4 regions of the Weissella sp. ESL1139 genome follow, and region 1 is predicted to be linked to each of the others. Evidence: predicted binding sites of a transcription regulator. Region 1 holds the regulator's gene; each other region holds the start of a gene.

What was found. The regulator Rex, encoded in region 1, represses fermentation and respiration genes when NADH is low (regulators of the CRP and FNR family bind a similar motif). The targets are predictions, from matches to a motif close to TTGTGAANTANTTCACAA.
Region 2: the regulator Rex is predicted to act here: its motif matches at 4,857-4,874, upstream of ACSYSF_RS03190 (glycerol dehydrogenase).
Region 3: the regulator Rex is predicted to act here: its motif matches at 2,951-2,968, upstream of adhE (bifunctional acetaldehyde-CoA/alcohol dehydrogenase).
Region 4: the regulator Rex is predicted to act here: its motif matches at 2,642-2,659, upstream of adhP (alcohol dehydrogenase AdhP).

Annotation. Positions count from the first base shown of each region.
Region 1 covers NZ_CP196375.1:403,641-411,561, forward strand. The annotation lists gene rlmD (23S rRNA (uracil(1939)-C(5))-methyltransferase RlmD) at 1-416, shown strand, start outside; gene ACSYSF_RS01940 (cysteine hydrolase family protein) at 510-1,058, shown strand; gene ACSYSF_RS01945 (Gfo/Idh/MocA family protein) at 1,162-2,154, shown strand; gene ACSYSF_RS01950 (DEAD/DEAH box helicase) at 2,181-3,491, shown strand; gene ACSYSF_RS01955 (redox-sensing transcriptional repressor Rex) at 3,653-4,288, shown strand; gene ACSYSF_RS01960 (metal-dependent transcriptional regulator) at 4,368-5,024, opposite strand; gene ACSYSF_RS01965 (hypothetical protein) at 5,201-5,515, shown strand; gene ACSYSF_RS01970 (immunity protein) at 5,696-5,896, shown strand; gene ACSYSF_RS01975 (folate family ECF transporter S component) at 5,948-6,487, opposite strand; THF riboswitch at 6,527-6,619, opposite strand; gene ACSYSF_RS01980 (LacI family DNA-binding transcriptional regulator) at 6,803-7,813, shown strand; gene ACSYSF_RS01985 (DUF3114 domain-containing protein) at 7,853-7,921, shown strand, end outside.
Region 2 covers NZ_CP196375.1:690,847-698,767, forward strand. The annotation lists gene ACSYSF_RS03165 (ABC transporter permease/substrate binding protein) at 1-943, shown strand, start outside; gene yaaA (peroxide stress protein YaaA) at 1,372-2,112, opposite strand; gene ACSYSF_RS03175 (Y-family DNA polymerase) at 2,335-3,666, shown strand; gene ACSYSF_RS03180 (YolD-like family protein) at 3,659-4,036, shown strand; gene ACSYSF_RS03185 (hypothetical protein) at 4,271-4,606, shown strand; gene ACSYSF_RS03190 (glycerol dehydrogenase) at 4,902-5,990, shown strand; gene ACSYSF_RS03195 (acyltransferase family protein) at 6,074-7,201, opposite strand; gene ACSYSF_RS03200 (hypothetical protein) at 7,450-7,674, shown strand; gene ACSYSF_RS03205 (NUDIX hydrolase) at 7,745-7,921, shown strand, end outside.
Region 3 covers NZ_CP196375.1:1,549,681-1,557,601, forward strand. The annotation lists gene adhE (bifunctional acetaldehyde-CoA/alcohol dehydrogenase) at 90-2,783, opposite strand; gene ACSYSF_RS07685 (copper-translocating P-type ATPase) at 3,082-5,001, opposite strand; gene ACSYSF_RS07690 (cupredoxin domain-containing protein) at 5,010-5,279, opposite strand; gene ACSYSF_RS07695 (cupredoxin domain-containing protein) at 5,306-5,677, opposite strand; gene ACSYSF_RS07700 (CopY/TcrY family copper transport repressor) at 5,699-6,136, opposite strand; gene ACSYSF_RS07705 (oligosaccharide MFS transporter) at 6,267-7,532, opposite strand; gene ACSYSF_RS07710 (M13-type metalloendopeptidase) at 7,911-7,921, opposite strand, start outside.
Region 4 covers NZ_CP196375.1:179,970-187,890, reverse strand. The annotation lists gene ACSYSF_RS00870 (BMP family lipoprotein) at 1-1,064, opposite strand, end outside; gene ACSYSF_RS00865 (AI-2E family transporter) at 1,473-2,519, shown strand; gene adhP (alcohol dehydrogenase AdhP) at 2,730-3,749, shown strand; gene ACSYSF_RS00855 (gluconate:H+ symporter) at 3,870-5,201, opposite strand; gene ACSYSF_RS00850 (glucose 1-dehydrogenase) at 5,416-6,198, opposite strand; gene ACSYSF_RS00845 (ASCH domain-containing protein) at 6,212-6,670, opposite strand; gene ACSYSF_RS00840 (catalase) at 6,943-7,921, shown strand, end outside.

The sequences.
Region 1 (7,921 bases):
GAACGATTTCATTAACCATCGCTGATCGTGTTAAGTCAGTTCTTGGTGTTGAAGTAGTACCTAGTGCTATTGATGATGCTAAGCGTAATGCCGACATCAACAATATTCACAACGTTAAGTTTGAACTAGGTAAGGCCGAAGAGAAGATGGTTGCTTGGCAACAAGAAGGTCTTCAACCGGATGTCATCTTCGTTGATCCACCACGTAAGGGATTGACACCTGAATTAATTGATGCCGCTACTGAAATGTCACCTAAGAAGATTGTTTATATCAGCTGTAACCCAGCAACATTGGTACGTGATATTGTGCAATTTGAGGAAGATGGTTATGAAATTAAGGGTGATGTACAACCTGTTGACCAATTCCCACAAACAACACATATTGAATCGGTGACTGTGTTGGAGCGTAAAAACTAAATTTTAAAAGATAGTCAGCTTTTTGCTGGCTATTTTTTGTATATTCATGGTAATAAATCATGGTACAATCATATCAGGAGGGTGACAAGACATATGACAAAAGCACTACTGATAATTGATTATACGAATGACTTTGTGGCACCAGCAGGTTCACTAACTTGTGGTGAGCCAGGACAAGCTTTAGAGTCTTATATTGTTAAGGAAGCGCAAGCATTTCTTGATAATGGTGATTATGTTATTTTACCAACTGATGCACATTACGAGGATGATATTTATCACCCTGAGCATAAACTTTTTCCACCACATAATATTGTTGGAACGTGGGGCCAGGAGCTTTATGGTCAACTACAAGACTGGTATGAATCAAACCAAACGAATGAAAAAGTTTATCATTTTAACAAGAACCGATATTCAGCATTTCAAAACACTAATTTAGATAATTTTTTGCGTGAGCGAAAGATTGATGATTTGTGGTTGGTTGGGGTTTGTACCGATATTTGTGTGTTGCATACAGCTGTTTATGGCTATAACTTAAATTATAAGTTAACGATTCCAAAAGCTGGGGTTGCGACGTTTACAGAACATGGCCAGGAATGGGCATTGGATCATTTTAAAAATAGTTTAGGCGCAACTGTTATTTAAAGAAGTTTAGCTGTCTTTTGTTATTTAATATGACGAAAGGCAGCTTTTTAAATGGTATAATTGGTATTACAAAATCAGCAAAATGATTAGGAGGAACTGGATTATGGTATACAAATTAGGGGTTATTGGTACAAATTGGATTACAGAACAATTTGTATCAGCCGCTCATATTACGAAACAATATGAATTAACTGCTATCTATTCACGTCATGAAACAACTGGGCTAAGTTTCGGTCAAAAGTTTAATGTTGCGACTGTTTATACTGATTTAGAAGCTTTTTATAATAGCGGGATTGACGTGGTGTATATCGCTTCTCCAAACAGCGTGCACTTCAGCCAAGTCAAGGCAGCTATTGCCCATGATATTCACGTTATTGTTGAAAAATCAGCGTTTTCAAATCCACAAGAATACGCACAAATCATGCAACTACTAGATGAACATTCAGCTGTGCGTATGTTTGAGGCTGCGCGTCATATTCAACAACCTAACTTCAAAATTATTGAAAAACAAGTAGCTAAAATGCCTAAGATTTCTGGAGCTACTTTTGTTTACGAAAAGTACTCATCACGTTTTGATGATTATTTAGCTGGTAAAGAACCCAATGTTTTAACGCGTGAATTTAGTGCGGGCGCATTGACTGATCTTGGTATTTATCCAATCTATGCCGTTATTAAGCTATTTGGTAAGCCACAATCAAGCCATTATTTCGCAACATCATTGCGTAATGGGGCAGATGGTCGTGGAATTGCGATTTTGCGTTATGCTGATTTTGATGTGACTGTAGAATTTGGTAAAGGTTCAAATAGTCATTTGGATTCTGAAATTTTGGGCTTACGTGATACTTTGGTTATTGGTGATATTGCTGAAGTATTGGATATTACGTATTATGACGCAGATAAAGTAGCCCATCCACTGAGTCAAGCACCAGCAGATAACCCAATGATTGCTGAAGCGGATTTGTTTGCTGATATGATGACACGTCCGGCAGAAACAGCTGCTGATTATCAATCATTATTAGCATTAAGCCAAACGGTTAATCAAGTGTTATTTGATTTGCGTCAAGATGCCGGGATTGTTTTCCCAGCAGATAAATAATAATTGCTAGATATTAAGGAGAAAACATGGATCACCGTTTTGAAGAACGTTTAACAAGTGTTGGCTTTACGAGCCTAACACCCATTCAAGAAGCTGTTGCCGAACCATTAGCAGCTGGCCAATCAATTGACGCATTGGCACCAACTGGAACTGGTAAGACATTAGCGTTTACTTGGCCTTTGTTGCCTCAGTTAGTTGCAGATGATGGTGAACAACTATTAATTTTGGCACCATCACAAGAATTAGCCATGCAAACTACCCGTGTCGTACGTGAGTGGGCCAGTGTATTGTCATTAAAGGTACTAGCATTGACTGGGGGCGCCAATGTTAAGCACCAATTAGATCGTCTAAAAAAACATCCTGAAATTTTGATTGGAACGCCAGGTCGCGTTAGTGAATTAGTTGGTAATGGTAAATTAAAACTAAAGCGTTTGCGCACATTGATTCTTGATGAAGCCGATGAGCTATTGCGTGATGATACCGCTAACCAAATTGATCAGATTTGGGATGCTATTGAAGATGACGATGTGCAAGTGGCTTTGTTTGGTGCGACTGAAGTTGATATACCAACAGCTAGTGGTTTATTTGACCGCGACTTTTTGCGTATCGACCAACGTCAGGTTGAAATTCCAACTGCAATCACGCATGAATTTTGGCCAACTGCTCGTGATCAAAGACAAAAGCGCTTGCGTCAATTAGCAACGCAAAAACATTTTCAAGCCATAGTATTTTTTAATACCACAAAGCAACTAAAAATTACGGCCAGCTTTTTGGCTCATGAACATGTGGCGATGGCAACCTTGGTACGTGGTGATTCAAGTACCACGCGTGCAAAATCTCTTGCTAATTTCCGTAAAGGAACTGCTAAATTCTTGTTAACCACTGATGTTGCGGCCCGTGGACTAGATATTCCTGATTTACCAGCCGTCATTAATTTTGATTTGCCTCGTGATGGTGAAACTTATACGCACCGTGCTGGTCGTACCGGCCGTATTGGTAAACCAGGGTTGGTAATTTCATTTGGTAACGATCATGATCAACGTGATTTAAAGAAGTTAGTTGCAGTTGATATTAAGACGGTGACAGGTGTTAAAAATGTCACATCTTATCATGAACAAACTTCAGTTGCTGATAAAAAAGTTCACGAGAAAACTGAAGAACCTGCAAAGAAAGTGGCTAATCAGAAGCAGCAATCTGGTAGTCAACCACGCAAGCAACGTCATAAGCAAATTAATGCCGTACGACCAACAACTATGTCACGTCAAGAGCGTTTGGCTAAGGAAAAGCATGCTAAGCGTAAGCACCGTAAGAATAAAGGAAAGCCTAAGCATTCGTAAAATAGGTAAGGGCTTTCAAAAAAACGCATCTTTGTGAATTCTTAATTGTTAGTTTATTCACGAAACGCACGACCTATGGTATCATGTTAGTTAGTATAAGATTCACAATATGTTTTTTGACTTGTGAAACTAGTTAATTTTTGAAAACGAGGTCGAACGAAATGGTTGAACATGATATTCCTAGAGCAACGGCAAAACGATTGCCAATTTATTATCGTTATTTGAAGTTGTTGCTTGATTCTGGAACTGTCCGCGTTTCATCAAACGAATTATCAGATGCCGTAAAATTTGATGCTGCAACAATTCGTCGTGATTTTTCTTATTTTGGTGCGCTTGGTAAGCGAGGCTATGGTTATGACGTTAAAGCATTAATGCAATTTTTTGGTGAAATTTTAAACCAAGATACTTTAGCATCAGTAGCATTAGTTGGAGTTGGAAATCTTGGTCAAGCCTTGTTAAACTTCAATTTCCACCAAAGTTCAAATGCGCGCATTGCAGCAGCATTTGATATTAATCCTGAAATTGTGAATACCATTCAATCAGGTATTCCAGTTTATAGTTTGGATGATTTGGAAAAGCAAATTATGGATCAACGAATTGATGTTGCCATCGTTACGGTGCCAGCTGACGTTGCGCAGGATGTCGCTAAGCGTTTAGCTAATGCTGGTATCCGCGGTATTTTGAATTTTACACCACTACGGTTGGATGTACCTAGCAATGTTCGTGTTCAAAATGTTGATTTAACCAATGAATTACAGACATTATTGTATTTCATCAATAACTTTAGTGATAAGTAGAAACGACATAATTGACAAAAAGCCATGAGATAGTTAATTTGCTATCTCATGGCTTTTTAGTTACTGATTTTATTGCTAATTAGTCGTTGACATAAATGAAATCGGCCGCATGTTGCGTGACTTGTATTTTAGCGTCATCTGATTCTAATACCAAGGGACCATCAAATGGTAGACGCTCTTTGATGGTCCAAACAGTATTTAGCTTTAGGTTCAATGTTTCCGTATATTGCAACAATTCTAAATCTTCAGTAAAGCTGTTAATGGTAACAGTTTCACCATCTTTGGCTTTACGCAAAGGACGAAATTTTTTAGGTGAATAATTGTGGTTAATATCTGGAATTGCAAGCCCATGTGGACTCAAAGTTGGATAACCTAAATATTTATCAAGGGCGTTAATAAATTGGTCATCTGCATCGTGATCAAGATTATCAGCATTTGAGTGAGCTTCTGAAATTGATAAATCAAGTTTCGTTGCACCAAAAGTTTCAATTAAACGATGTGAACGAATCAAACGCAAAGCCGTTTCACGACCAGTTTTCGTCAAAGTTACGCCATAATATGGGACAACATCAACTTCGCCAGCTTCTTGTAATTTAGCAAGCATGTTTGAAACTGAAGAAGGGGTCACATTTAAATGTTCAGCAATTTGATTGTTCGAAATTTTTGATGATTCGTCACCACCGCTTAATTCTAATATAGTTTGTAAATATTGTGTTTTAGAGATGGATTCGTTCATAATATAAAATTTCCTCGTTTTTTAAAGTAATCGGTACTGACAATTATAGCATAATAATCAGAAAATAGTTTTTGCAACAATTAATAATATTATACACTTGATAAAACAATTATTATTGGTTAATATAAATATGTAGAAATGAATTGGTTGTCATTGTGTTAAAAGTGGAGGGTTAAATGATAGCAGATCAAGAATGTCGGATTGAGCAATTGCCTAAATGTGCACGTATTCGTTACTTATTGCAAGAATGTCGTGATATCCCAGATTATACAGTAAAAGCATTAATTGATGCTTTAGAAGACACTTTGACTTGTCGGGGTGAGGTTTTTGTTGGCCAAGTTTATGATAGTTGTGTTTATCGTATTGGCTGTGGGGATGTTTTTAATGAAACAAAATTAACATTTTCAACACCAAATGTTCGTAATAAATTTGCAAGTTCATTTGAAGTAGCGTGTCGTAAGGTTGGTTTTAATGTTCATCGAAGTTACTAATAATAGGTTAAAATATTATTCTAATTTCTATAATTAGTAATTTTGATGAATAGCTGTTTAAAATTAAAAGATGGCCCCATGATTGTTAAATCAAGAACAATTAGGAGGGCCTTTTGTGACTAAAAAATTTGCCATTGAAAACGTTTTCACACATAATAATATTAACAGGAGGTGTAAGGGATGCTTGAACGAACTGTTGGGATAGTTTGTATTTTAATTAGTTTTTGGCAATTTTATAGTGTAAAAAATGTTTTTGTGCAAACTAAAAATCATGGTACTAAGAATACTTCGAATTTTTTACCGTTAGCCCTTTTAAGTGGTGTTGTATTTGGTATCGCTATGCTTGTTGGTGGTATTGCACTGTTATTTAAACAAATTTAATTCAGAAAAAGACCTACAATCCGGAATGATTGTAGGTCTATCTTTTGAATTTTAGATTTTTTGATGCAACGATTCAATTGTGCGGTTATTAAGTAGAAAATAAAGTAAGATGCTTTGGATTGGCCAAAAGACAATTTGCTTGATAATCCGAATCCATAATAACGACATAATTGTTTCAGCATTATGAATATTACCAATCATTGTGACCCATAATGTATTTAGGACAACATTTACAATTAGCAATACTAAGAAAACAGTTACAATAATCCGTAGCCAAGAAACGGTTTTACGATTATAAAGAGAAAAACCATAGATACCGGCAGCAACGACTGCTGATAAAGTAAAGCCCCAGAAATAACCATAGCCGTTTAACAAGCTGCTAATGACATCGGTGAAAATGGCAACGAGCATCCCCCAGTAGGGACCATACCATTTTGCGATAATGGCAACAATCAAGAAGGTAAAGCCGACTTTGAGCGTTGCAGTACCGAGTGAAAAGCGGCTAATCACGAGCTGTAGGGCCATTAAAATCCCGAGCATGGCGAGTTGCTTGGTACGCAATTGTGGTAATCGATATGATAATGTTTTCATTTGAAAACACCTCCTTTTATTTTGGAGGGTTTCACTTATTACAGTGAATGTGATTAAAATATCGCGGAAATCCTTCGTCTGTGGCCCACATTCCGTTTCCACAGCACTTGACGCATTTTAATCTACCCTGTGTTACTTACAAAGTTAAATTATACTGCAATCACATTTAATGTAAATACTTCGTCTGTATAAAAATCAGGTAAAAAGGTTTTTAATTCATTTAAAAATTGGTAAAATGTTTTAATACATATGTTTTTTAATGCGTTAAGAATTGCCAATGTGGGCAATTGAATTTTTGGAATAGAGGTATTTCAAATGGGAAAAGTTTCAATTAGAGATGTAGCTAGTCTAGCAGGTGTATCGATTGCGACTGTTTCACAAGTTTTAAATGGGAAGGGTAGTCGTTTTTCAGATCAAACGAAAGCTAAGGTGTTTTCAGCCCGTGACGAAATCGGGTATGTACCCAACGCGAGTGCTCGTAGTTTAAAACACGGTGCCCATATGTTAATTGGTGTGGTGGTACCAAGTTTAGGTGTTCAATTTTTTGGGCATATTGTGCAAGAAATGCAAGAAAATTTACCTGAAAATACGTCATTATCAATTATGACTGCCGATGGCGAAGCGGCTGATGCGGCCATTGAAACGTTGGTTAATTTAGGTGTTAGCGGCATTTTGGTGGTTAGCCAATTAAAAAATCCAGCGACAATTGCGAAAAGCTTGAAAAAGCGCGGGGTTGCGATGGTTGTTTTAGAAAATCATGATGAACTAGCCGATGCGGATGCTGTCTATGCTTCAGATAAAGAGGGTGGCCGTTTAGTAGCAGAACATCTATTAGCTTTGGGTCATAAGCACGTGGTGTTACTGGGTAACCAATTACATACTGATAACTTGTTATACCGAACGACATCTTTTAAAGAAACGATGTTGGCGGCAGGTGGTAAAGTTAGTGAGGTCACCACGCGAAGTTTATCAAAGCATGCTGGTCGCGCTGCTGCGATGGCGGTATCAATTACACAAGCAACGGCAGTCTTTGCTTTAAATGATGAATTAGCAGTTGGGTTAATATCAGGTCTCAGCGCTCATGGTATTCGTGTGCCTGAAGATATTTCAGTGGTGGGCTATGATAATACCGACTATGCTGAATTCTTCACGCCTGCCTTGACAACTGTGAAACAACCAGTTGATTTGGTAGCTAAGGCAGCACTGGACACGGTTATGGCACGTATTAAAAATCCTGAGATGACACGTCAAGTCACCGCTTTTGATACACAATTAATTACCCGTGCATCAAGTGCAGCATTGGACGAACAGACATCACGAGAGTAAAATATGGTTAGCTATTCGTAGCGAGGAGGTCATTTTATAATGGCAGGATTGTTTAAACGCACACGAGAATTAATAAAAGCGCCAAAGGGTGTCGACAAACGTCAAAAA
Region 2 (7,921 bases), 290 kb from region 1:
ATTGGTTATCTTAGCGATTATTATGGATCGCATTATGCAAAAGGTTAATAAGGAACCAGTTCAACAAGATGAAACGCCTAAGCATCATTGGAAAGGTTGGACCGTTATTGCAACCATTATTGTGATGCTAGGAAGTGGTGGAATTAGTGTCTTCACATCAGCTAGTTCACAAAAAGAAACGGTTAAAATTGCTTATACGCAATGGGATTCAGAAGTTGCATCAAGTAACGTACTAGCGCAAGCATTGCGTCAACACGGTTATGAAGTTGAAATGACATCATTAGATAACGCCATTGTTTGGCAATCAGTTGCTAATGGTGAATCTGATGTGTCAGTTTCAGCTTGGCTACCAACAACACACAAAGCACAATATGAAAAGTACAAGGATGACTTAGATATGTTAGGTCCTAATCTAAAGGGGGCTACAAACGGTTTGACTGTACCAACTTATATGACGGATGTTAATAGCATCAGTGACTTGCAAGATCAAGCTGGTAAGCAAATTACTGGTATTGAACCTGGTGCCGGAATTTCTAAGCTAGCCAAGGATACAATCAAGGCATATGGTTTGGATGATAAGGGTTGGAAGCTATCAGAATCATCAACTGGTGCCATGACAGTTGCTTTGGGTAAGGCAATTAAGTCTAAGCAAGAAATTGTTGTTACTGGTTGGCAACCACATTGGATGTTCCAAAAGTATGATTTGAAGTATTTGAAGGATCCAAAGAAATCAATGGGTAGTGAAGAACAAATCCATACAATAGCTCGTCAAGGCTTAAAGGATGATAAACCAGATGCTTACAAGGCTTTGGATAAGTTCCATTGGACTAAGGAAGACATGTCGAGTGTTATGCTTGATATGGATAACGGTAAATCACCTAAGCAAGCAGCTAATAAGTGGATTAAGAATCACAAATCACAAGTTGATGCTTGGTTTAAGTAATTAATTAAAAAAGCGATATAATCTCATTTGTTGAGGTTATATCGCTTTTTATTTGTAAAAAAACATGTATAAGTTTAGTGAAAGTGAATGATAATTAATTTATATAATGTATCAGGAAGTACTAATTACAATATCATTCGAAAGAAGGAAAATTCTGCTGAGCTATTAATGTATTATAAGTCATGCGAAGTGAAACTTTTATAATAATTTTATATGAAAGACAAAATACTCTGTTAATGAATAATCTAATGCCAAAAAAATGATTCATCAACAAATACTAACAAACCTTATAACATGTTATAACCTAATGGTTTTTTTACTTTATAGATTATACCATGATATCGATTATTTTATATAGCTAAATGAAATAATTGTTGTTTTATAATGTAATTATAATTTTATTGAGTGAAACGTGTGTGTATAAGATGCTACTTATGTAGGAAAACTAAATTACTAGCTGTTGAATGTGCTTCATCAAAAATATAATCTGGCGATGAAAATGTTTTCAGTTCTTCAATGGTGTTTAAATGATTTTCAACAATAAAACGAACCATTTCGCCACGTGCCATTTTAGCGGCTGTGGCACGTACTTTTAATTTACCATCGATAAGATAAGCAAAAGTAACGTCGATAAATTGATCATCAGGTTGTAAGTAAGGCGTAATAGCACGTGAATATTCTTTTGAAGCAAGATTGATAATGGGACCTTGACCATGAACTGCTTGATATAAACGGTCGCCCCAAAAGTCATAAAGGTTTTTATAACCAGCAATTTGAAGATGGGTACCCAATTCTAGGCGATAAGGTACAATGCCATCAAATGGCCGTAATGCGCCATAAAAACCAGATAGAATCCATAAAGTATTTTGTAAATAGTCCAAGGCCTCCTGACTTAATACGTTAGGCGCCATGTATTGATATTGAATACCAGAATAACTAAAGATGGCTGGTGTTAAAGGCTGCCTTAGGTCAGTATGAATTAATATATCATAAGCTTCGGCTGTTAGCTTATCACTTGTATGCCACAAGGTTTGCAAGTGATCATATGAAAGGTTTAATAGTGTGGATAAAATGACTTTTGTTTGTGCTAAATAACGTGGTTGACTAGTCGGTAAAAAATCATCTTGATTAATAACCATTTTTTTAGCTGGTGAAATAATAATCTGCATATAAAATCGTCCTTTTGAAATAAAAATAACGACAACGGTCATGTTTAATATAAATGAAATCATATTATTTTTGCAAGGATTTTACAGTAACAAGCATAACTGAATGATTAATCAGTTAATAATGACACAATTAATTAGAAAAATTCATAGTTGATACTTCATGAAATTAAGTTTAAACTAACTTTATAAAGTAAAACCTTACAAACGTTTAAGGAGATGATTATGATTAATTTTTCAAAAGTTACCGCAGCTGAAGCGCGTCGGAAAATTATGGTCATTGACTCAAAAAGTTTCTATGCCAGCGTGGAAAGTGTTGATCATGGATTAAATCCATTAACCTCATTACTAGTTGTTATGAGCCAACAAGAGAATACTAATGGTGGCCTTGTATTGGCTTCATCGCCGCGTGCAAAGAAGGAATTAGGTATTAAAAATGTGATGCGACAGCGTGATGTTCCTAAAGATTCACGGTTGATTATTGTACAACCGCGGATGAATCGCTATATTGCCATGAATAAAAAAATAAATGATATTTTTAGACAATTTGTTGCCGAAGAGGATTTGCTATTATATTCCATTGATGAAAGCATTTTAGATTTAACAGATACATGGGAATATTTAAAATTTTTGTATGGTAAAAATTTAACCTTGAAAAAGTTGGCACGAATTATCCAATTAAAAGTAAAACAAACATTGGGCTTATATGTCACGGTAGGTATTGGTGATACACCGGTTATGGCTAAATTGGCGTTAGATATTGAAGCTAAGCATGATTTTAATTTGATAGGTGAATGGCACTTTGAAGACATTCCACAACGTTTGTGGCCGATTACAAAGTTGACTGATGTTTGGAGTATTGGCAATAGAACAGCTAAAACTTTGAATAGATTGGGCATATTTTCTATGTATGATTTAGCATTAACCAATCCATATTATCTTGAAGAAAAGTTAGGCATACGTGGTGAAGAATTATTTGCATTGGCTTGGGGCGTTGATCGTAGTATTTTGCGGCATAGACATAAAGTAAAAGCAACTAGTTTATCAAATAGCCAAGTTTTACCACGTGATTATAATCGGGTTGATGAAATTAAAGTGGTTATTCGGGAAATTGGTGAGCAGGTTGCTGCTCGGTTACGTGCTAAAAACCTTGTTGGTAGTACAGTTTCGTTGTTTGTTGGTTATTCTTATGCAACTAGCGAGCAAAAACATACACACGGTTTTAATGTTCAAACTAAAATGTCACCATCAAATTTATCGCATGATATTAGTGGCACTTTAATTAAACTATTTGATGAAAATTATGAAGATGGTTGTGTACGTAATCTAGGTGTATCAGTTGGTGACTTGCAGTTAAAGGTGGGTGAACAACTGGATTTATTAACACCAGTCCAACAACAAATTAATGCTTCTAAAATCGATCAAGTTATTGACCAAATTAGGCATAAATTTGGCGTAACAAGTTTAGTGAAATTATCATCTTTGGGTCAAGGTGGCACGATGATTCAAAGGGCTGGTTTAGTTGGTGGCCATAATGGTGGTAACGCGTATGGATAGACGAGATGAGCAACTTAGTCGAGCAGCACGTTTCTTTCAGCAAGATTACCATGATCGTGGCATGGTTAAATGGCAAGGTTATTTTCTTAGTGACCATACAGAAGATTTACATGCATATTCAAAAAAACGTGCTAAAAATCGAGCACGTCAAGATCAACAAGAGATGACGCAAGAAGCAATTAGTCAATATCTAATGGAAGCTTTTATACAACGTCATCCAGTGACACTGCAATTAAGAAATCATACAGCTAAAGGGGTTACAAGTCCTTTTTATCACGGTAAAGTACTAGGCTTTCAAGGTGATAATGTAATTCTTTCAGATAACCAACGTGTATTTCCCATGAGTGATATTTTATTTGTCGAATCATAGACAAAGCCGCGAAATTTGTATTAATTTGTCGGCTTTTAATATGTAAAGTGTTCATGAGAGGCTATACTTTTTTTCTTGTGCTAAGATTAGTTTTGAGGGAAATGCTATGAGTAAAAAAGAAATAAAATTGTCTATTGGTGTCTAGCTATTATTATTTTATATAGCATTATAGGGATAGTCTATTATCGTGTAGCTTATTTACCCAAAGACACAGTAAATAAGATATTAAAACAAGTGAAAGATCATGCTGGTTATTCAGTACCGGTACTAGTCCATTACAAGCCGGTGAAGTTACCACATGAAAAAATCACTTATGAGGTAATCGGTGAGAGCGTTGATGCAGGTAAAAATAAAGAAAAGAAAATACCAGCAGATATTGATTTTAATGATATTGAATCGGACGATGGTTATCGTTTAGGGTTTAATTATAATAATATAACGTTCTATTATAATGAAACTAACGAATATAATGAAACTAACGAAGAATATTTTGATAAGCAAACGGAAAGCATAGCAGAAGAAGTTTATCGCATTAATAAGCGTGGCCAGATAAAACAATTAATTAGGTAAAAAGTTAACCAAAGTAAAGATGACAAAAAACAACATCGATCAAAAAATATGATATTGAAGAAACTAGATGTGCCTAAACATTCAGCTAAGTATTTGTTAGCTCATCGTGTTGGCTATAATGTCTTATGGCAAAAAGTTGCACAAGATTTGACGAATAAAATAAATGCAGAACCTTAAGAATAAAATGTTAAATAGTGAAATTTTGAGCAAATTAGTGAGTATTATCGAATATAATCTGTTAAACTATACATAGTGAAATTAATCACAATATGACTTTTGATGGGAGATAATTATGATTAAAGCATTTTCAAGTCCAGCACACTATGTTCAAGGTAATGGGGTATTGGATCATCCAAAAGAGTATCTTGAAAGTCTTGGTAAGCAACCAATCTTATTGTGTGATGAAATAGTTTGGCAGATTGTTGGGGAAAAACTTAATCAAACTTTGGCAAAAGATTTTACGGTGACACATGTGAACTTTGGTGGTGAAGCTTCGACAGAGGAAATTACACGTGTCGTTGAAATTGGTCATAATGAAGAAAATGATTTTATTATTGGTTTAGGTGGTGGTAAAACACTTGACACCGCTAAAAACATTGCTGACGAATTGAGTATACCAGTTGCTATTTTGCCAACAGTTGCATCAACTGATGCACCATGTTCAGCATTATCAGTGTTGTATACACCCGAAGGACAATTTACGAAGTATGCTTTCTATGATAAGAATCCGGATATTGTGTTAGTGGATACAAGTGTTGTTGCCAATGCGCCAGTTAGAAATCTAATCGCGGGTATTGGTGATGCAATGGCCACGAATATTGAAGCACAGGATGTTGCTCGCGGTTACAATAAATCAATGCTTGGCCAAGGACCAACCTTAGCATCATTGGCAATTGCACAAACATGTGAAGATAATTTGTTTGCCCATGCACATGAAGCCGTTGCAGCAGCTGAAGCAAAAGTTGTGACACCATCATTAGAGACAATTGTTGAAGCTAATACATTGTTGAGTGGCATTGGCTTTGAAAGTTCTGGATTAGCAGCTGCCCATGCTATTTATAACGGCTTTACTGTCTTATCTGGTGAAAGCGAAAAGTTGATGCACGGTGAGAAAGTTGCATATGGTTATCTTTGTGAGTTGATGTTAGACAATGTTTCAACTGAAGTATTAGATAAATATATTAATTTTAATCAATCGCTTGGCTTGCCAACAACTTTGGCTGACTTACACTTGGAGGGTGCAACTTATGCAGACTTTTTGAAGGTTGGTAAGCAAGCCACAATTCCATCTGAAACAATTCATGAAATGCCATTTGAAGTTACGGCAGAAGACGTTGCAAATGCAATTGTAGCTGTTGATAGTTACATAAAGTCGCGTCAATAATAAAACAAAAGATAATTTAATAAAAAACAGGCAGGAAAATGATAAAATTTCCTGCCTGTTTGTTGTTTTATTATAAATTGTCTTTAAAGGTAGCCAACACTAGTTAAACCAATTAAAAATACGCTTGCTATGATTGGAATACCAATTCCTAAATATTGTTGACGATGAATACTTAGTGATTGTTGCCAACTAGCATAAAAGCTCGTTTGCTTAATCTTCTGTAGTATAACTGCCAACAAAATAGGAGCAGCTAGGCCGATAATAATTCTAAAGTACCAATTATCAGTAAAGGCACTAAGAGTTGTGATATCAAAAGCAGCGCGGTGATAGAACATAACTGTATCTGTATGCTGTCCAACGAAAGATAATGGCTTAAATTCACCAAAATGCTCAATAGCTTGGCAAATAACAAAGATAAATAAGCATAAAATTGGTGGGATGATCAAAGCTTGCAGACCACTTCGAATATTCGAAGATTTCAACCAAAGTACAAAATCCAGCTTATTGTGAGCATATAAGTAAATCAAAACACTAAAAAATGCTGTGGCAATAACAACATAGATTGTTTTATAAGACCAATTAATTTTGGAAAATATTTTGAAAACATAATGTCCTAATAACATCCAAAATACAGCCAGTAATGAAATCTGCGCATTCCAAGGAAAACTACTGTTACCAAAGAATGTAATGTTTTGTAAGCCAATACCTATTAAGAACAAACCAACCGCAATTAAGAATTGGTACCAAACTGAATGAATAGCTGATAACAAAATTGTTGTCAGAAAAATACCTAACATGTAGGTTGTCATATACCAAAAAACACTTAAGTAATCATTTAAAGTACTACCACCATAAATTAGACGTCCAAAATAGGCGAAGGTGTAATGCCATGATTGTTGACGGAAATAGTGGCTAAGAATAATTAAAATTGATCCATTTAATAGATAGGCGATTAATAATGGCTTAATTTTATGGCCTAATAAATAACGCCAACCATTAGCATTAAAATTAATTTTTTTGAGAAAAAACCCACCAACCATAAAAAATAGTGGCATGTGCCACCAATAAATCGCGTTATAAGTAATATCTAATCCCTTACCAGAGACATCGTTGATAGCATGACCAATTACAACGGCAATAATACCAAAACATTTTGCGTAGTCAGCCCAAAGTATTCTATTATTATTTTGCTGTTTAGCTTCCGATATCATAAAAAAGTTTTTCAGGCTCCTTTAATTACTGCTAATAATATAAATATATTAGTAATAACCTTAACGCATTTTTCAAAAACGAACTTTAAAATTTTTAAAAAAGTGGAACAAAAATAGCAAAAATGTTGTAGATTAAGTATGAAACTGGTTATCAATAACAATTATTGAAGCTTTTTGTTTTGAATAGCTTTTTAAAAATAGCATAATAAGTCATATTAAATACTGGCGATGTAAGGGGAGAAAATATATTGAGAATAAATAAAAATAAGAAACTGACCAAAATAAGGTATGCAGCTACTGTAATGTTAAGTTTAGGCATCATTTTATGCATAGGAGGTTTAATTTTTAATTGGTTGACAATAAAAAATGATTCTGGTGCAAATATAGGTGCAGGTATTTTATTTATAGTCGGTGTTACATTTATTGTGTGTGCATTGCTTATTTATTTAATTGCGTTTTCCATGAATAAATAGCCAGATTCCTTAGCTATTTGTGATTAAGTAGTATATGTAATGTAAATTGATGAGATGAAAGGATATAAAAATGAACGTTAAACATAAAGTGCATCACGCATTTGGGGTGTATGGCGTCATCATAATAAATGATAAATTAGTCGTGATAAAGAAAAATGGTGGACCGTATATTAATAGATTTGATCTTCCTGGTGGTAGTTTGGAAGAGGGTGAATTTTTAAATAATGCAATTAATCGTGAAATAAAA
Region 3 (7,921 bases), 730 kb from region 1:
TTCCTCTTTAAATTATCATTGCGTTTATTATAACAAAAAACAGCATCAGACTACGTGTAACTTTCGTCCGATGCCGTTCAAATATTTATTTAAAATTGGTCTTCTAGTAATTGTTTAATTTCACTTAAGCGTGGTTGTCGTGGATTACCAGGCGTTGTTTGATCATTATAAACCAAATCCATCAAACCTGATAACTCGCGATCAAAGTCTTCCTTCTTAACGCCATTACCAGATAACGTCAAATCCACATCCAACTTAGCAGCGAGGTCTTTAATTTTGTTAATTAAAGCGGTTACCAATTCAGCATCATCACGACCCGTTAAGCCAATATGACGTGCAATATCAGCATAATCCTTTTGGGCTGTATACGTCTCATAACGTGGAAACGGCGTGCGTTTAACATTACCAGTGACACCATTAAATTTAATCACATGAGTCATGGCAATTGAGATTGCTAACCCGTGTGGTAGACCGAAAGCTCCACCGGTTTTATGCGCAATCGCGTGATTCAATCCTAAGAAAGCATTTCCGAATGACATACCAGCCAATGTTGAGGCATAGTGCATCTTGCTACGAGCTAACTTACCTTCTTTTGTTGGCTTTTTGGCATCATAATGATATGAATCTTCTAAGTAATCAAAAATCAACTTAATTGCTTGCAATGCCCATGGACGTGTAAATTCTGATGACATAACAGAAACATATGATTCTAACGCATGTGATAAGGCGTCCATCCCAGAATAAGCAACTGTACGGGCTGGTACAGTGTAAACAAATTCAGGGTCCACAATTGCCACTTGTGGTGTCAATTCATAGTCAGCTAGTGGATACTTAACGTGCGTTTCATCATCAGTAATAACCGCAAATGGTGTGACTTCTGATCCAGTTCCTGAAGTTGTTGGAATTGCCACCATTTGAGTTAAGCGTTGGTGTTCAAATTTAACAATACGTTTACGAATATCCATAAACTTTTGCGCTAATTCTTGGAATAAGTTCTTAAGACCAGCATCGTCATATAAAATACCAGGCTTAGTGGCTGAATACTCATACAAGAAACGGGCAATTTTACCAGCATCTAAGGCTGATCCGCCACCTAGCAAGACCACTGTATCTGGCTTAAAGTCTGCCATTTGACGCGCAATATCAATTGCCTGTGAAATGGTTGGATCTGGACTAACGGAACCGTAGAATGATGTCTTAACTTGTTCTTCACGTAGTGCAAATTGATCCAATACTTTATCAACGAAACCAAGTTTAACCATTCCGGGATCGGCAACAATAAAGGCACGATCAACATCTGGTAATTCCTGCAAGTAGGTAATTGCATTAGCCTCGTAGTAAATATCCTTTGGCAAGCGAACCCATTGTGGACGATTACGACGACGAGCGACTGTTTTAACGTTTAACAAATCATACGTAGATAGATTATGCGACAATGAATTCTTCCCCCAAGTACCAGTTCCTAACGTTAGCGATGGTCGTAAAGCATCGGTATAAATATCACCAACACCACCAATTGAATCAGGTTGATTAACCAAAATTCGTGATGCTTCTACGCGATCTGCATATTCTTTTACAAATGGATCGTCTTGTGCCCCAATTTGAATAGCTGCATTATGACCAGCCCCCTGGTAGTTCAATAATGCCCGCACAATATCAATTGCTTCGTCACGGTCCTTAGCTTTATAAATTGATAGCAATGGACTTAACTTTTCTGATGACAATGGTTCGCCAATATGCTTTTTATCCAGCTCAAATAACAAGACATCTTTGTCTGCCGGTAACTTCAAACCTGCTTGTTCAGCAATCCAGCGACCTGAACGACCTGCAACTGGGCCCGTAACACCGTAGCCATCAGCAGTTGGCTTAAATACAAAATCAGAAATCTTTTGATAATCTTGCTTTGGTGTTAAGTAAGCGCCTTGTTCTTGTAATTTTTGTACCATTTCATCATAGATTGATGCATCAATAACAACAGAATTTTCAGATGCACAAATCATACCGTTATCAAAACGCTTTGATAATAATAAGTCAGATACAGCTCGATCGACATTAGCTGTCTTATCAACATAAACTGCACCGTTTCCAGCACCAACCCCCATTGATGGATTACCAGAACGTAAAGCGGCATTGACCATTGATGGCCCACCGGTTGCTAATATTGATGCAATCTTAGGATTCTTAATTAAAGTATCAGTGGCGTCGATTGATGGTGTTTCAATCCATTGAATGAAATTCTTAGGTGCACCAGCTGCAACTGCGGCATCATAAACGATTTTTGCAGCGTGAACTGATGATTTTTGTGCTTGGGGATGGAATGCAAATACAATCGTATTACGCGTTTTTGCTGTTAGCATTGCCTTAAAAATTGTCGTTGACGTTGGATTAGTCGTTGGCACAATTCCTGCTAGAATACCAAGTGGTGCAACCAATTCGACTTTCCCATTTACCTTATCTTCAGAAATAACGCCAACTGTTTTATCATTTTTTATTGCATTATAAACTGATTCTGAAGCAAAACGGTTTTTAGTATCTTTATCTTCAATTACGCCACGTCCAGTTTCATCATATGCTTCATGAGCTAATAATAACGCATTCTCTGAACCGGCTAAAGCCATGGCTGCAACAATCTTATCAACTTGTTCTTGTGTATAGGTTTCAAATTTTTGCAAAGCAATTGCTGCTTGATCGACTAATTTGTTAGTCATTTCTTCTGCTGCTGCATAATGGGCTGCTTTTTCATCTGATGTTAACGCTTTTTTTTGCTTAATCATAGTAGTCATTATATCCGCCTCTCAAATTGTGCTAATTTAATTAGTTTGCTCATTACTGAACAATCTAATTATAGCAAATAAGCGAATGCCGTCAAGCACTTAAACGCCGTTTTATTGGCGTTTATAGCTGTTATATTATGTTTTCACAAACATTTTCATAATAACAAAAATAAATATTGTTAATTAATTAACAATATAAGCGCTTACAATTTTTAGTCATGATGACCTTGTGAAGAAACAAAAAAAGCTAAATTTCCTAAAAAGTTTTCAGAAAATTCAGCTTTTTATCTAAATAATTTATTTTATGCTAATCAGCTGGTGTTAACTTTGCTTTTCCTAACAAAACTGAACTAATCACAACTGATAACGAACTGAACGCCATTGCCAACCCAGCAATTTCTGGACTTAAAATAAAGCCAAGACCATAAAATACACCGGCAGCAACTGGAATACCTAAGACATTATAGACAAACGCCCAGAATAAATTCAACTTAATCCGGTTAAATGTCTTTTGACTTAAGGCAATTGCCAGATCAACATCACGGAGATCATTTTTAACTAACACAATACCTCCAGCATCAATGGCAATATCGGTACCAGCTCCCATGGCAATACCAACATCAGCTGTTGTTAATGCGGGCGCATCGTTAATACCATCCCCAACAAAGGCAACCGTATGATCCTTTTGTAATTCTTGAATCTTATCAGCCTTTTCAGCTGGTAACACATCAGCAACTACTTCATCAATTCCAACTTCATCAGCAATCGCTTTGGCCACGTGTTCATTATCACCCGTTAACATCACTGTTCTAAGACCACGCTTCTTTAAATCTTTCATGGCCACTGCGGATGTTTCTTTAGGGGTATCTTGGATTGCAATTAATCCAATAATTTTATCTTGCAAACCAACTAAGACAACCGTCTTGGCTTCATCTTGTAGTTGGCGCATCGTTTGCTTCAAACTATCATCAATTGCATAATCTGCTAACAAACGTTCATTACCAACAAAGGCTTGTTGACCATCAACAGTTGCTTGCACACCTTTACCAGACAATGCTTGAAAGTCTGCAATTTCATTTGTTTGCAAATTTTCTTGTTGTGCTTTAGCCATAATCGCTTCAGCCAACGGATGTTCTGATGAAGCTTCCATACTTGCTGCAACGGTTAAGACTTGTTTTTGATCACCAATTACATCAGTGACTTGTGGTTGACCAACCGTAATCGTACCAGTTTTATCAAATACAACCGTATCGATGTCGTTTACCCGTTCAAGAACCTCACCATTTTTGATTAAGATTCCCATCTTAGCACCACGACCAGTTCCCACCATCAAAGCGGTTGGCGTGGCTAATCCTAGCGCACAAGGGCAGGCAATCACAACGACTGACACCGCAAAGATTAGCGAGTTAGCTACATCATGACCAATAAATACATACCAAACCAAGAAGGTCAACTCTGCAATAATCAACACAACGGGTACAAAAATATCAGATACACGATCAGTCAGCTGTTGAATTGGCGCATGACTTGATTGGGCTTTTTTAACCAAAGTCACAATCTGAGCCAACATTGTGTCATCACCAACTTTGTTTGCTTTGAATACAAATGTTCCCGTTGTATTCATCGTTGATCCAATAACATCATCACCAACTTGTTTTGAGACCGGCATACTTTCACCAGTCACCATCGCTTCATTGACGGTTGATGTACCCTCAACAATTTCACCATCAACGGCAATTTTTTGTCCAGGACGCACCCGAATTAAATCACCTTCAACAATTTCATCCAAAGGAAGCCGCACAAATTCACCATCACGCTGAACTTCAGCATCTTTAGCCTGTAGATCCATCAATTTCTCAATTGATGAAGAGGTATTATCACGCATTCGTTCTTCTAATACTTGTCCTAACAAGACAAATGTAATCACAAAGGCGGCACTTTCAAAAAAGACAGCCTTACCAGTAAACATCGCATAAATACTATAGATATATGCTGTTCCAGTTCCAACAGCAATTAAGGTATCCATATTTGAATGATGCTTTTGAAATGATGCCCAAGCACTTGATAAAAATGGTCGTGCTGATATTAACATCACAATTGTGGTTAAAATCAACATCGTCACTTTTCCACCAGGTAACATCCAACCAGTGAAAGGCATTAAAATCATTTCAATTAACATCGGTAAGGACAAAACTAACGAAACCCAAAACCGTGTTGTAATTTTCATAAAATCACCTACTTTATGACAACTTTACCGTGGAACATGTCCATACCACAGCTAAAATCATACTCGCCAGCCTTGTTGGTATCAATTGTCACTGTTTTAGGTTCATCAATTGGTAATGATTCTTCAAAACCAAGCTCCTTTGAATGTACAACGTCCAAACATCCTTGTGGACTTGTACGAGTAAACGTCACTTCGGCTGGTACCCCTTTTTGTAAATTAACGACATTAGGTTCGTAACCACCGGCAACATTAACATTAACTTTTTGTACTTCACTCATTGTATAACTCCTCCTTATCGATGATGCTATTTAATAATGACCTTACCATGGAACATGTCCATACCACATGCCCAACCAAATTCACCAGCTTTACTGGTATCAATCTTAACTGTTTCCGTTTCATTTTGTGGTAAAGCTTGATTAATTCCAAAATCTGGAAAGACAACGTGGTCCAAACAACTTGATGGATCAGTTCGCTTAAAATGTAATTCAGCTGGTACACCTTGCTTTAAAACGACCTGCTCAGGTGAATAACCACCCTTTACTAATACATCAACATCTTGCTTTTCATTTTTAATTTCAGCATTTTGGGTCTCAGCCTCATGTTTACCAAAGAACCACCAAACAATAAAACCAATGACTGCAAGACCAATGATTAACACAATAATTCTTGCCATAATTATTTTCCCCCTAACTAATCATTCGGGACAATCGGCACAAGCAAACGGTCCAATACAATCACATGCAACCGTATCTGGTGCTGTGCTCACCTTTTCCTTTAAGACATGCTGTAAATTTTCAATATCTGCTTTACTTAATGTCATATTAGTAATCAGCTCAGCTAATGTTTGTCCTTTTTTCATACTACATAAACGATCAAATACTTCAGTTGTCATTTGAATCATGGCATCATTTTCAGCAATTAACGGACTGTAGATAAACCGGCGACCATCTTTACGTGTTGCCAACATATCTTTTTGGACCAACCGACGTAACAATGTTTTAATCGTTGATTCAGACCAATCCTTTTTTTCTTTAATAGCTGCGATAATCTCACTGCTCGTTGCGGTTTGCATTGTCCAAACCACACGCATAATCTGCCATTCAGCATTCGACATATCACTTGCTTGCATCATAGCATCACTTCCTTCGTTTACATTTGTAACTATGTTAAGTATAGTTCATTACGTTTACGTTTGTCAACGAATCAGCATGGCAAAAAAATAGACCAGCTATAAGCTGATCTATCTAAGCATGCAATTTATTTTATAATGGTTGTCCTTCAACCTTTTCATCATCTTTTCTCAAGGCAAACATTGCATAGATACCGGCAATCAAAACAATTCCTGAAATTACCAAGAAAGTCTTGCTGTAACCAATTTGGTCGTGTAATGCACCCAATGGCGTTGAAAAAATAATTTGCCCAACTTGGGCTGCAATTTGGAAGCCGACCATATAAATAGTTGATGAAACACGCGTATTAAAGTGCAAAGTAAAGTAACGGAAAATTGCTAGTGAGAAGAAAGCTGTTTCTGGTGCATGCAAAAGTTTAATAAATGAAACACCAAGTGGGTTTTGAACCAATCCACAACCACCAATACGGATAACCATGATGGCAATACCAATAAATAGTGTTTTGCGAACTCCAAACTTTCTCATAACAAATGGCGCTGCACCCATCATAAGTGATTCCAAAAAGACTTCAATAGAATTTAATACACCATAAGCTTGCGTACCAGCTGAACTAGAATTGAAAAACTTCGTGAAAAATTCCGGGAACATTTGTTGATCAAAGACTGTATAGAAAGTCCAACTTAAAACGATAAAAATAATAATCTTCCATAAGTCAGCAATCTTGAAAACCGAAAAAATTTCTTTCAATGAAGGTGATGTTTTTTCATTCAAATTTTCCTGTTTGTTCTCATACTTAGCAATGACTTCCGGACTAGTTGGCTTGGCAAAAGCTAACACTAATAACAAAATTAAGCCAAGTGCCGAAGCAATCCAGAATAGTAGATATGGATTGATACTAAACAAATATCCGGCAAGCAATGCTGAAATCGCATAACCAAATGAACCCCAAGCACGAGCTTGGCCATATTCGAAACTATAACGACGGCTCATACGTTCAATGAATGCTTCAAATGTTGGTGAAGCTGAAAGAAATGCTGCTGATAAGTAAATTGATCCCAATATGGCACCCACAAAGAAATAACCCTTTAATAAAGGTGCATAAATAAACTGGAAGAATGGGCCAAGAAAAATTTGTAGAACAGCACAGAACATTAGTAAAGTTTTCTTGGCACCCAGCTTATCTTGTAGGGTACCATATGCCAACATTAACACCATTGTCACTGTAGAATTAAATGAATAAATTGTTCCAACTTGTGAACCACTAAAATGCAAGTCATTCGTCAACCAAATTTGAAAGAATGACCACCAAATGCTCCACGCTGTGAAAAATAAAAAAATTATCAATGAATTTTGCAAATAAAAGGGATTCTTAAAAGTACTTTCATTTTTTGTATTCATTTCTGAAACATCTCCTAAGTCTATTGATTATGAATATGCTGCCATATTCGTGCTAGTTTTTGATTCGTTATTGTATTCATCGCAAGTTTTTTCCTCGTTATATTAACGTTTGAAAAACAACCATCGTCAATAAAAACCTCCGTAAAAACCAATTAGTTAAGCGCTTACAATGAGAGTGTAAACCTTTTCATTTTATAAGTCAACCGGTTGACATATACGGTTAACATTCCTTAGTACAGCAAAAAAATACCCCATAATTGCTAGATTGTACGTCTAACAATTATGGGGCACTTCAAATGTACCAGTCTCTTAGGACTAATAATTTATTTTTATCAACGTGTTAACATGGACAGCCTATTCACAATAAACAGTGTTAGCTTACCAAATCA
Region 4 (7,921 bases), 220 kb from region 1:
GGAACCTTAACATCCCCGTCCTTAACAGCATTCTCAGCTGATTGGACAGCTTGCTTCTCTTTTTCATCCAAATTAGAAGTGGTCAAACCAACACCATTATTTTTCAAACCAAATGTCACCGTCTTACCACCAGGGAAATTACCCTTCATAGCTTGGTTGGCAACCTTAACAATTGAATTAGGAATTTTCTTGATAGCTGATGCCATTGTTAAATTAGCATCCTTGCCATCCTTATCTTTGTAATTTCCTTGGTCTTTTTGATCCATATCAACCCCGATAACCCAAGCTTTGTTTTTATCATCGGCTGCTAATTTAGTATCGATATCCTTAGCTGAGGTAAATACTGAGTTTCCGGCTGGACCAGCAGCTTGGAAAATAATGTGAGTACCAGATGTATACATAGCATCTGAAATTGTCTTTGACTTAGCAGTATCGGTAAATGATTCAATATATTGTGTATCAACCTTGATGTTAGGATCAACTGACTTAACACCGGCAATATAGCCAGCTTCAAAAGCCTTAATTGTTGCTGAACTCATACCACCAATAAAACCAACTTTTTTGTCGCCTAACTCTTGTGCCTTAGTTGCAGCAGCAACCCCAGCAAGATATGAAGCTTCATGTTGTTTAAACATCATTGAAGCAACGTTCTTTAATGGTTTCTTAGCTTTATCATCAATTAGAACGTAATTTGTTTTCTTATTTTTTTCAGCTGATTCAACCAATGCATCATTAGTTGCGTAACCAACACCAATCAACATATTGTAGTTGGCTGATACACCTTGTTGGAAGTTCGGTGCAAAGTCGGCATTAGTCTTAGAAGCAAAGTAGTTATAACCATCTTTACCCTTTTGCAAATCGTGTGACTTACCCCAATCTTTAACACCCTTCCAAGCAGATTGATTAAATGAACGATCGTCCACACCGCCAACATCAGTCACCATAGCAACTGAAAAGTCTTTTTTGTCAGAAGATGAATTCTTATTACCAACCATTGTGGCACCAACACCTGCGATAATAACAACAGCTACTCCACCAATTACTAAATTACGACGTGAAACCATGTTTCATTTTCCTCAACTTTCGTTTGTCTAAGTCAATGCTTTGTCTCTAGTAAACAATTTGGTTAACAAGACTTAAACCGCTAAATTTCTTTGATAAGTATAGCCTGTTACCCGCACTTGCGCAATCTATATTAATAGTGTTTTACGCAGTTTTTAGGGTAACCAGCACTTTAAAGGCGAATAATTATCTAACTAATCAAATTATTGTTTGGTATAAAACGTTTTAAAAAATAACCTAAAGCTAATTTTAAAATGGACTATTCGTTAATTTTTTGGATTACAATTATGTAACAAAATAAATTAACAACATTTTTAATGTTGATGCGCCTATTTCAGTATCGTGACCGTGTCGTTTTATTTTAAAAATGGTTATAATAGTAATTAAACAAAAAACTAAGGAGTGTATACGTGACGGATTTAAAAAGCTTATTTAAACGAACAGACGTCCAAAAATTAATTGCTCTTATTTTTATTTTAATTGTTTTGTACATTGTCAGAGATTTAATTAGCATTGTATTACTTACTATTATTTTTAGTTATTTAGCAATTAACGTTGCCAATAAAATTAAACAGTGGACTAAAATTCCTTATGGTCTATCTGTTTTACTTGTCTTTGTTGTTAGTTTGATCATCTTTGGTATGTCATTTGTCTTTGTTATGCCAACTTTAATTGAACAATTTTCAGTTATTCCCGATGAAGTCATGAAGTTTATTCGTAACTTCCCAGATGTTAAAAAATACCTTGATAAAACTTATCAAAATCTTGATTTACTAAACGAAGTAACGAAGAATTGGAAAGCATTATTAGCAAGTGGCTTAGACACGCTTAATGTTATTGGTAGTATCTTATCTAAAATTGCTTTATCAATTTTCTTAAGTCTTATCTGTGCATTATCATGGAATAAATTGAAGAAATTTGGTACGAAATTCTTAACTTCTGACTATCCAGTATTTTTTAAAAATGTCTACGATTTGAGTAGTACTTTTATTCTTATCTTGGGTAATGTCATTGAAGTTCAACTAACCATTGCCTTTATTAATACCATCTTAATGGTAATTGGCTTATATATTATTAAGGTACCAAGCATCATGGTTATGGCGCTATTAATATTTATTCTGGGGCTCATCCCAATTGCAGGTGTCTTAATTTCTTTGATTCCATTAAGTATCATTTCATTTGCGGCTCTCGGCTGGACTGGTATGTTCGAGGTATGGATTTTAGTTGGAGTTATCCACCTCTTTGAATCATACTTCCTACACCCACGTCTAATGGCGAACCGAACTGAATTACCAATTTTCCTAACATTTTCAACCATCATTGTCATGGAACATCTACTAGGTGGTTGGGGCTTAATTATTGGTATTCCTATTGTGGCGTTTATCCTAAGTATCTTAGGTGTACAAGATGCTAGCAATATTAATAAGAAATCACACGAAGATAAAGTAGCAAATTAACCCATTATCATTGAACAATTAAAACGCAAACTGATGTCATTCATTATGTGACTCAGCTTGCGTTTTTTGCGCCACTGTATTTCCATCATGAAGTATTAATTAAAATAATTAATTTTATCACATTGTGAATGTTTTCACTTTACCTTTGGATATCTTTTTGTTATGATTTAGGTGCATTAAGAAATAAGCCAAAAAAGTGAGGTAAACACTATGAAAGCAGCAGTCGTAAGAGATAACTGTGATGGTTACGTTGATATTAAAGATGTTGAATTACGTGATTTAAAACATGGCGAAGCACTTGTAAAAATGGAATATTGTGGATTATGTCACACAGATTTACATGTTGCCGCTGGTGATTTTGGTAAAGTTCCCGGTCGTATTATTGGCCACGAAGGTGTTGGTAAAATCATTAAAACAGCTGATGATGTTACTAATCTAAAAATTGGTGATCGAGTCTCAGTTGCCTGGTTCTACAAGGGTTGCGGCCACTGTGAATACTGTACAACTGGTCGTGAAACATTGTGTCGCCAGGTACAAAATTCTGGTTTCAACGTTGATGGTGCCATGGCTGAAGAATGCATCGTCCCTGCTGACTATGCCGTTAAAGTTCCTGAAGGTCTTGATCCAATTGAAGCAACTTCATTAACCTGTGCTGGTGTTACGGTCTACAAAGGTCTAAAAACTGGTAATGTTAAGCCTGGACAGTGGGTAGAAATTGTTGGTACCGGTGGTTTAGGTAACTTAGCCGTACAATATGCTCACAATGTTTTCGGAGCACACGTGGCTGCCGTGGATATTGATAATGATAAGTTAGAAGCAACTAAATCACTCGGTGCTGATTTAACCATTAATTCTCGTGAAAAGGATGCATCACAAATTCTACAAGATAAGGTTGGTGGTGTGCACAGTGCACTCATTACTGCCGTTAGTCCTGATTCATTCACAACAGCAGTCAATGCATTACGACCAGATGGTACTTTAGTAGCCATCGCCCTACCTAAAGGTGATATGGGATTGAACATTTCAAAGACCGTCTTAGATGGCATTAAAGTTGCTGGTTCTTTGGTTGGTACCCGCCAAGACTTAGCTGAAACTTTCCAATTCGGAGCTGAAAACAAAGTTAAGCCAATCGTGCATACACGTAAGTTATCAGAAATCAACGATATTATTGATGAAATGAAAAATAATCAAATTGTTGGTCGAATGGTCATCGACTTTACAAATAACTAATCTAACCATACAAAAAAGGATTGCGACACGTCGCAATCCTTTTTATTAGTTATTAATTTGTACGTTTTTTCACTCTATCTAAACGTGTTCCAAAAAACTGAATCCTTAATGTAACGTATTTTAAACAAACAATGACAATACTAGCACTGAACCTAATCCGGCTAACGCAAGTACACTGGTCAAAGTTGTCCAAGATAGCAATGTTTCCTTAAGTGATAGACCAAAGTATTCTTTAATCATCCAGAAACCGGCATCGTTAACGTGATCTGCAAAGACTGAACCTGCTCCAATAGCAAGTACAATCAAAGCCGGATTAACTGATGATGATGCAACCAATGGCGCAATCAAACCAGCGGCTGTCATACCAGCAACCGTTGATGATCCCAAGCTGACACGTAGTACGGCCGTAATCAACCAAGCAGCCAAGATTGGTGACATTGATGTATCTGCAAATAATGCTGAAACATAATCTGAAATACCACCTTTAACTAGGACTTCTTTCAAAGCACCACCACCACCAATAATTAGTAGCATCATAGAGATTTGCTTAATTGATTCAGTCAAAGTATTACCAATTTCATTCATCTTAACATGACGGAATACTCCCATTGTAAAGACCGCAAATAGCAATGACAATAGCATGGCAATGTCTGGACTACCAACAAACGTAATGATTTGACCGAAAACCGTTTTTTTATTGATAAATGCTTCCAAAATTGTGGCAATTCCGATTAAAATAACTGGCATCATTGATGTCAAAATACTAATACCAAAGCCTGGTGTCTCCTCTAACTTAAACGTCTTAAATTCACCAAACACATTTGGTGTTTCCTTGTGATAAGCACTTGGATAGACTTTCTTCAAAACCATGTTAAACAATGGTCCAGCAATCAAAATAGTTGGAATTGCTGCAATAATACCTAGCAACAAAACTTGCCCAATATTAGCATTAAAGACTCCTGCAACAGCAGTTGGTGCTGGATGAGGTGGCAAAAATGCGTGGGCAGTATTCAAAGTAGCTGCCATTGGAATACCAAGATACAATAATGGAATTCCTAGTTCACTCGCAATTACGAACAAAATTGGTAGCAAAACAACTAACCCAACTTCGAAGAACAATGCAATTCCAACAATGAATGATGCTAAAATAATGGCTATCTGAATTTGTTTACGTCCGAATTTTTCAATCAATGTGTGGGCAATTCGATAACCACCACCAGTATCAGAAACAAGCTTTCCAATCATTGAACCAAGTCCAAAGACAATGGCCAAATGCCCAAGTTGACTACCAATTCCTGTTTCAATAGCTGGTCCAATTTTATCAACTGGGATTCCTAATACAAGTGCTAAAAATACAGCTGTTACCAACAATGAGACATAGGTATTTAATTTGAATTTTACAATTAGTAAAATCAACAAAATAATTCCTACCAAAACCCAAAATAATGGCATAACTAACTCTCCTTATAATATCAACTCAATAAAATGAAAACGGTTGCATCAAAGCGACCTAAATAATTGTAACCGTTTTCACATGATTTGGCTAGTACTAATTTAAGGAAAAGTCATTTATTTTCACAAAGTCTTATATTTAAGATTTTTGTATATCAGATAAACAAAAAAATTCTGGCTACAAACCAGAACTTTCTGTTACATATTCATATTTTTAACGCAACAAATAACCACCATCAACCGGCAAGGTAACCCCAGTTATATAGCTAGCAGCGTCGCTGGCCAAAAAGACAACAACTCCCATCAATTCTGATGGGTCAGCCCAATGACCAGCTGGGATGTGACCCAAAATTTCTGGTCCCCGTACTGGGTCTTCTTGCAATGGCTTAGTCATCTCTGTATTGACGTATCCTGGTGCAATCGCATTTACCTGAATATTATGAGCTGCTAGTGCATCAGCATAAGCCTTTGTTAACCCAACGACCCCATGCTTACTTGCAGCGTACGGATAAATAAACTTACCAGCACGATATGATTGCATTGATGCAATATTAATAATCTTACCGCTCTCTTGTTTTGCCATTACTTTAGCGACTGCTTGTGATAAGTAATATAAAGCGTTCAGATTTAGATTAATCACTTTATCCCAATCTTCCTTAGGGAACTCATCCCATTCATGACGAATTTGCATCCCCGCATTATTTACTAAAATGTCGATCCTACCAAATTTTTCAACCGCATACTCAACAATTTGCTCAGCTGCATTTTCTGCTGTTAAATCAATTGCAAAAAATTCAGCCCGATGACCAGTTTGCTCAACATGTGCTTTAATATCATCCCAACCATTGTGTGAACGTGAAATAATTAGCACATCAGCACCGGCTGTACTAAGGGCCTTCGTATAATATTGTCCTAACCCTGATGCACCACCCGTAATAATCGCAACCTTACCAGTTAAATCAAATTGCTGCATTGTAAATGTCTTTTGTGTCATCATAACTCCCCCATTTTTAATCAATTACTTCAAAAACTTCACAAATACAAGGAATGCTTTCATTAAAGATCCGCTTTTCTTCAGCATACACAGTTCTAAAAAATTCATCGTGTACTTTACGCCAGTAGCGTAGTGTTCGGTCACCCTCACCTTCATGATAGGCATGTTCAGCAGAAACCAAATTATATGGTACAACTTCAACAACCTTTGTTTGTGTCACACAAACTGGTTTATTTTTGCCATCTAAGATAATGTTGTATTCTCCAATGTAAGGTTTTGGTTCATTCTCTTCATATAAATCTGCAGCCGATGTTGTCGCAGTTTTAATCCCTCGAACTGTTAAATCTGCTAACTCATCAGCCATTTGGGCTGTTTCACCATATGACCAAGCTGAGTATGGCGTACTAGTTGAAATATCATGTAATTCACAAAAACTTTGCCAATAACTTGTTATTTGGTTTTTATCATTTGTCATAGCATGCCTCCTACGTCATATTATACAGTGTTTAAATTTTTAATATGTAGTAAATACAAATAAATTTTAAAATTTCAATTAGTCATTACAAACAAAATAAGCTGATAAAGCAGTGCTACAACGTTTATAAAGCATACATTTTTATATAAATAAGATTATTATAATAAGTATAGCCATTTACACATTACTTACTTAAAGTGTATAATTAATCATAGATTACTAATCTATAATCGTATTCGTAATTTAAAAATGTTTTATATAGGGGGAACACAATGACAAACAAGTTAACGACACAAGCCGGTCAACCATGGGCCAATAACCAACACAGTTTAACTGCTGGTGAGCGCGGTCCTGTACTAATGCAAGACTATCAATTACTTGAAAAGTTAGCGCATTTCGATCGTGAACGTATTCCTGAGCGTGTTGTTCACGCCAAAGGAGCTGGTGCCAAGGGTTTCTTCAAAGTTACCCACGACATGAGCAAGTACACGAAGGCTGATTTGTTCAACGGTGTTGGCAAAGAAACCCCACTCGCTGTTCGTTTTTCATCAGTTGCTGGTGAATCTGGTTACCCAGATACCATTCGTGACGTACACGGTTTTTCTGTTAAGTTTTATACAGAAGAAGGAAACTACGACATCGTTGGTAACAACACACCAGTTTTCTTTATCAATGATCCATTGAAGTTTCCTGATTTTATTCATTCACAAAAACGTGATCCACGTACACACAAGCGGGATGCTAATATGCAATTTGATTTCTGGGCACATTCACCAGAATCAATTCATCAAGTCACTTACTTAATGGGAGACCGTGGTAATCCAACTAGTTACCGTACGATGAATGGCTATGGTAGCCACACTTACAAGTGGGTCAATGCTGATGGTGAACAATACTGGGTTAAGTACCACTTTATTAGTAACCAAGGTGTCTCAAATATGACCAACGAATTGGCTGATAAATTGGCATCTGAAGATACTGATTATCTACAAAATGAGATGTTCAGTGCTATCGAAGACGGTAACTACCCTTCATGGACCCTTTCAGTTCAAATTATTCCATACCAAGAAGGTTTGGATTATAAGTATGATATCTTTGATGTCACCAAAGTTGTGTCACACAAAGATTATCCACTTCACGAAATTGGTGTCATGACCTTAAACGCTAACCCTGATAACTACTTTGAAGATGTTGAAGAATTAGCTGTTTCACCAGCTAACTTGGTACCTGGTATCGAGCCTTCAATGGATA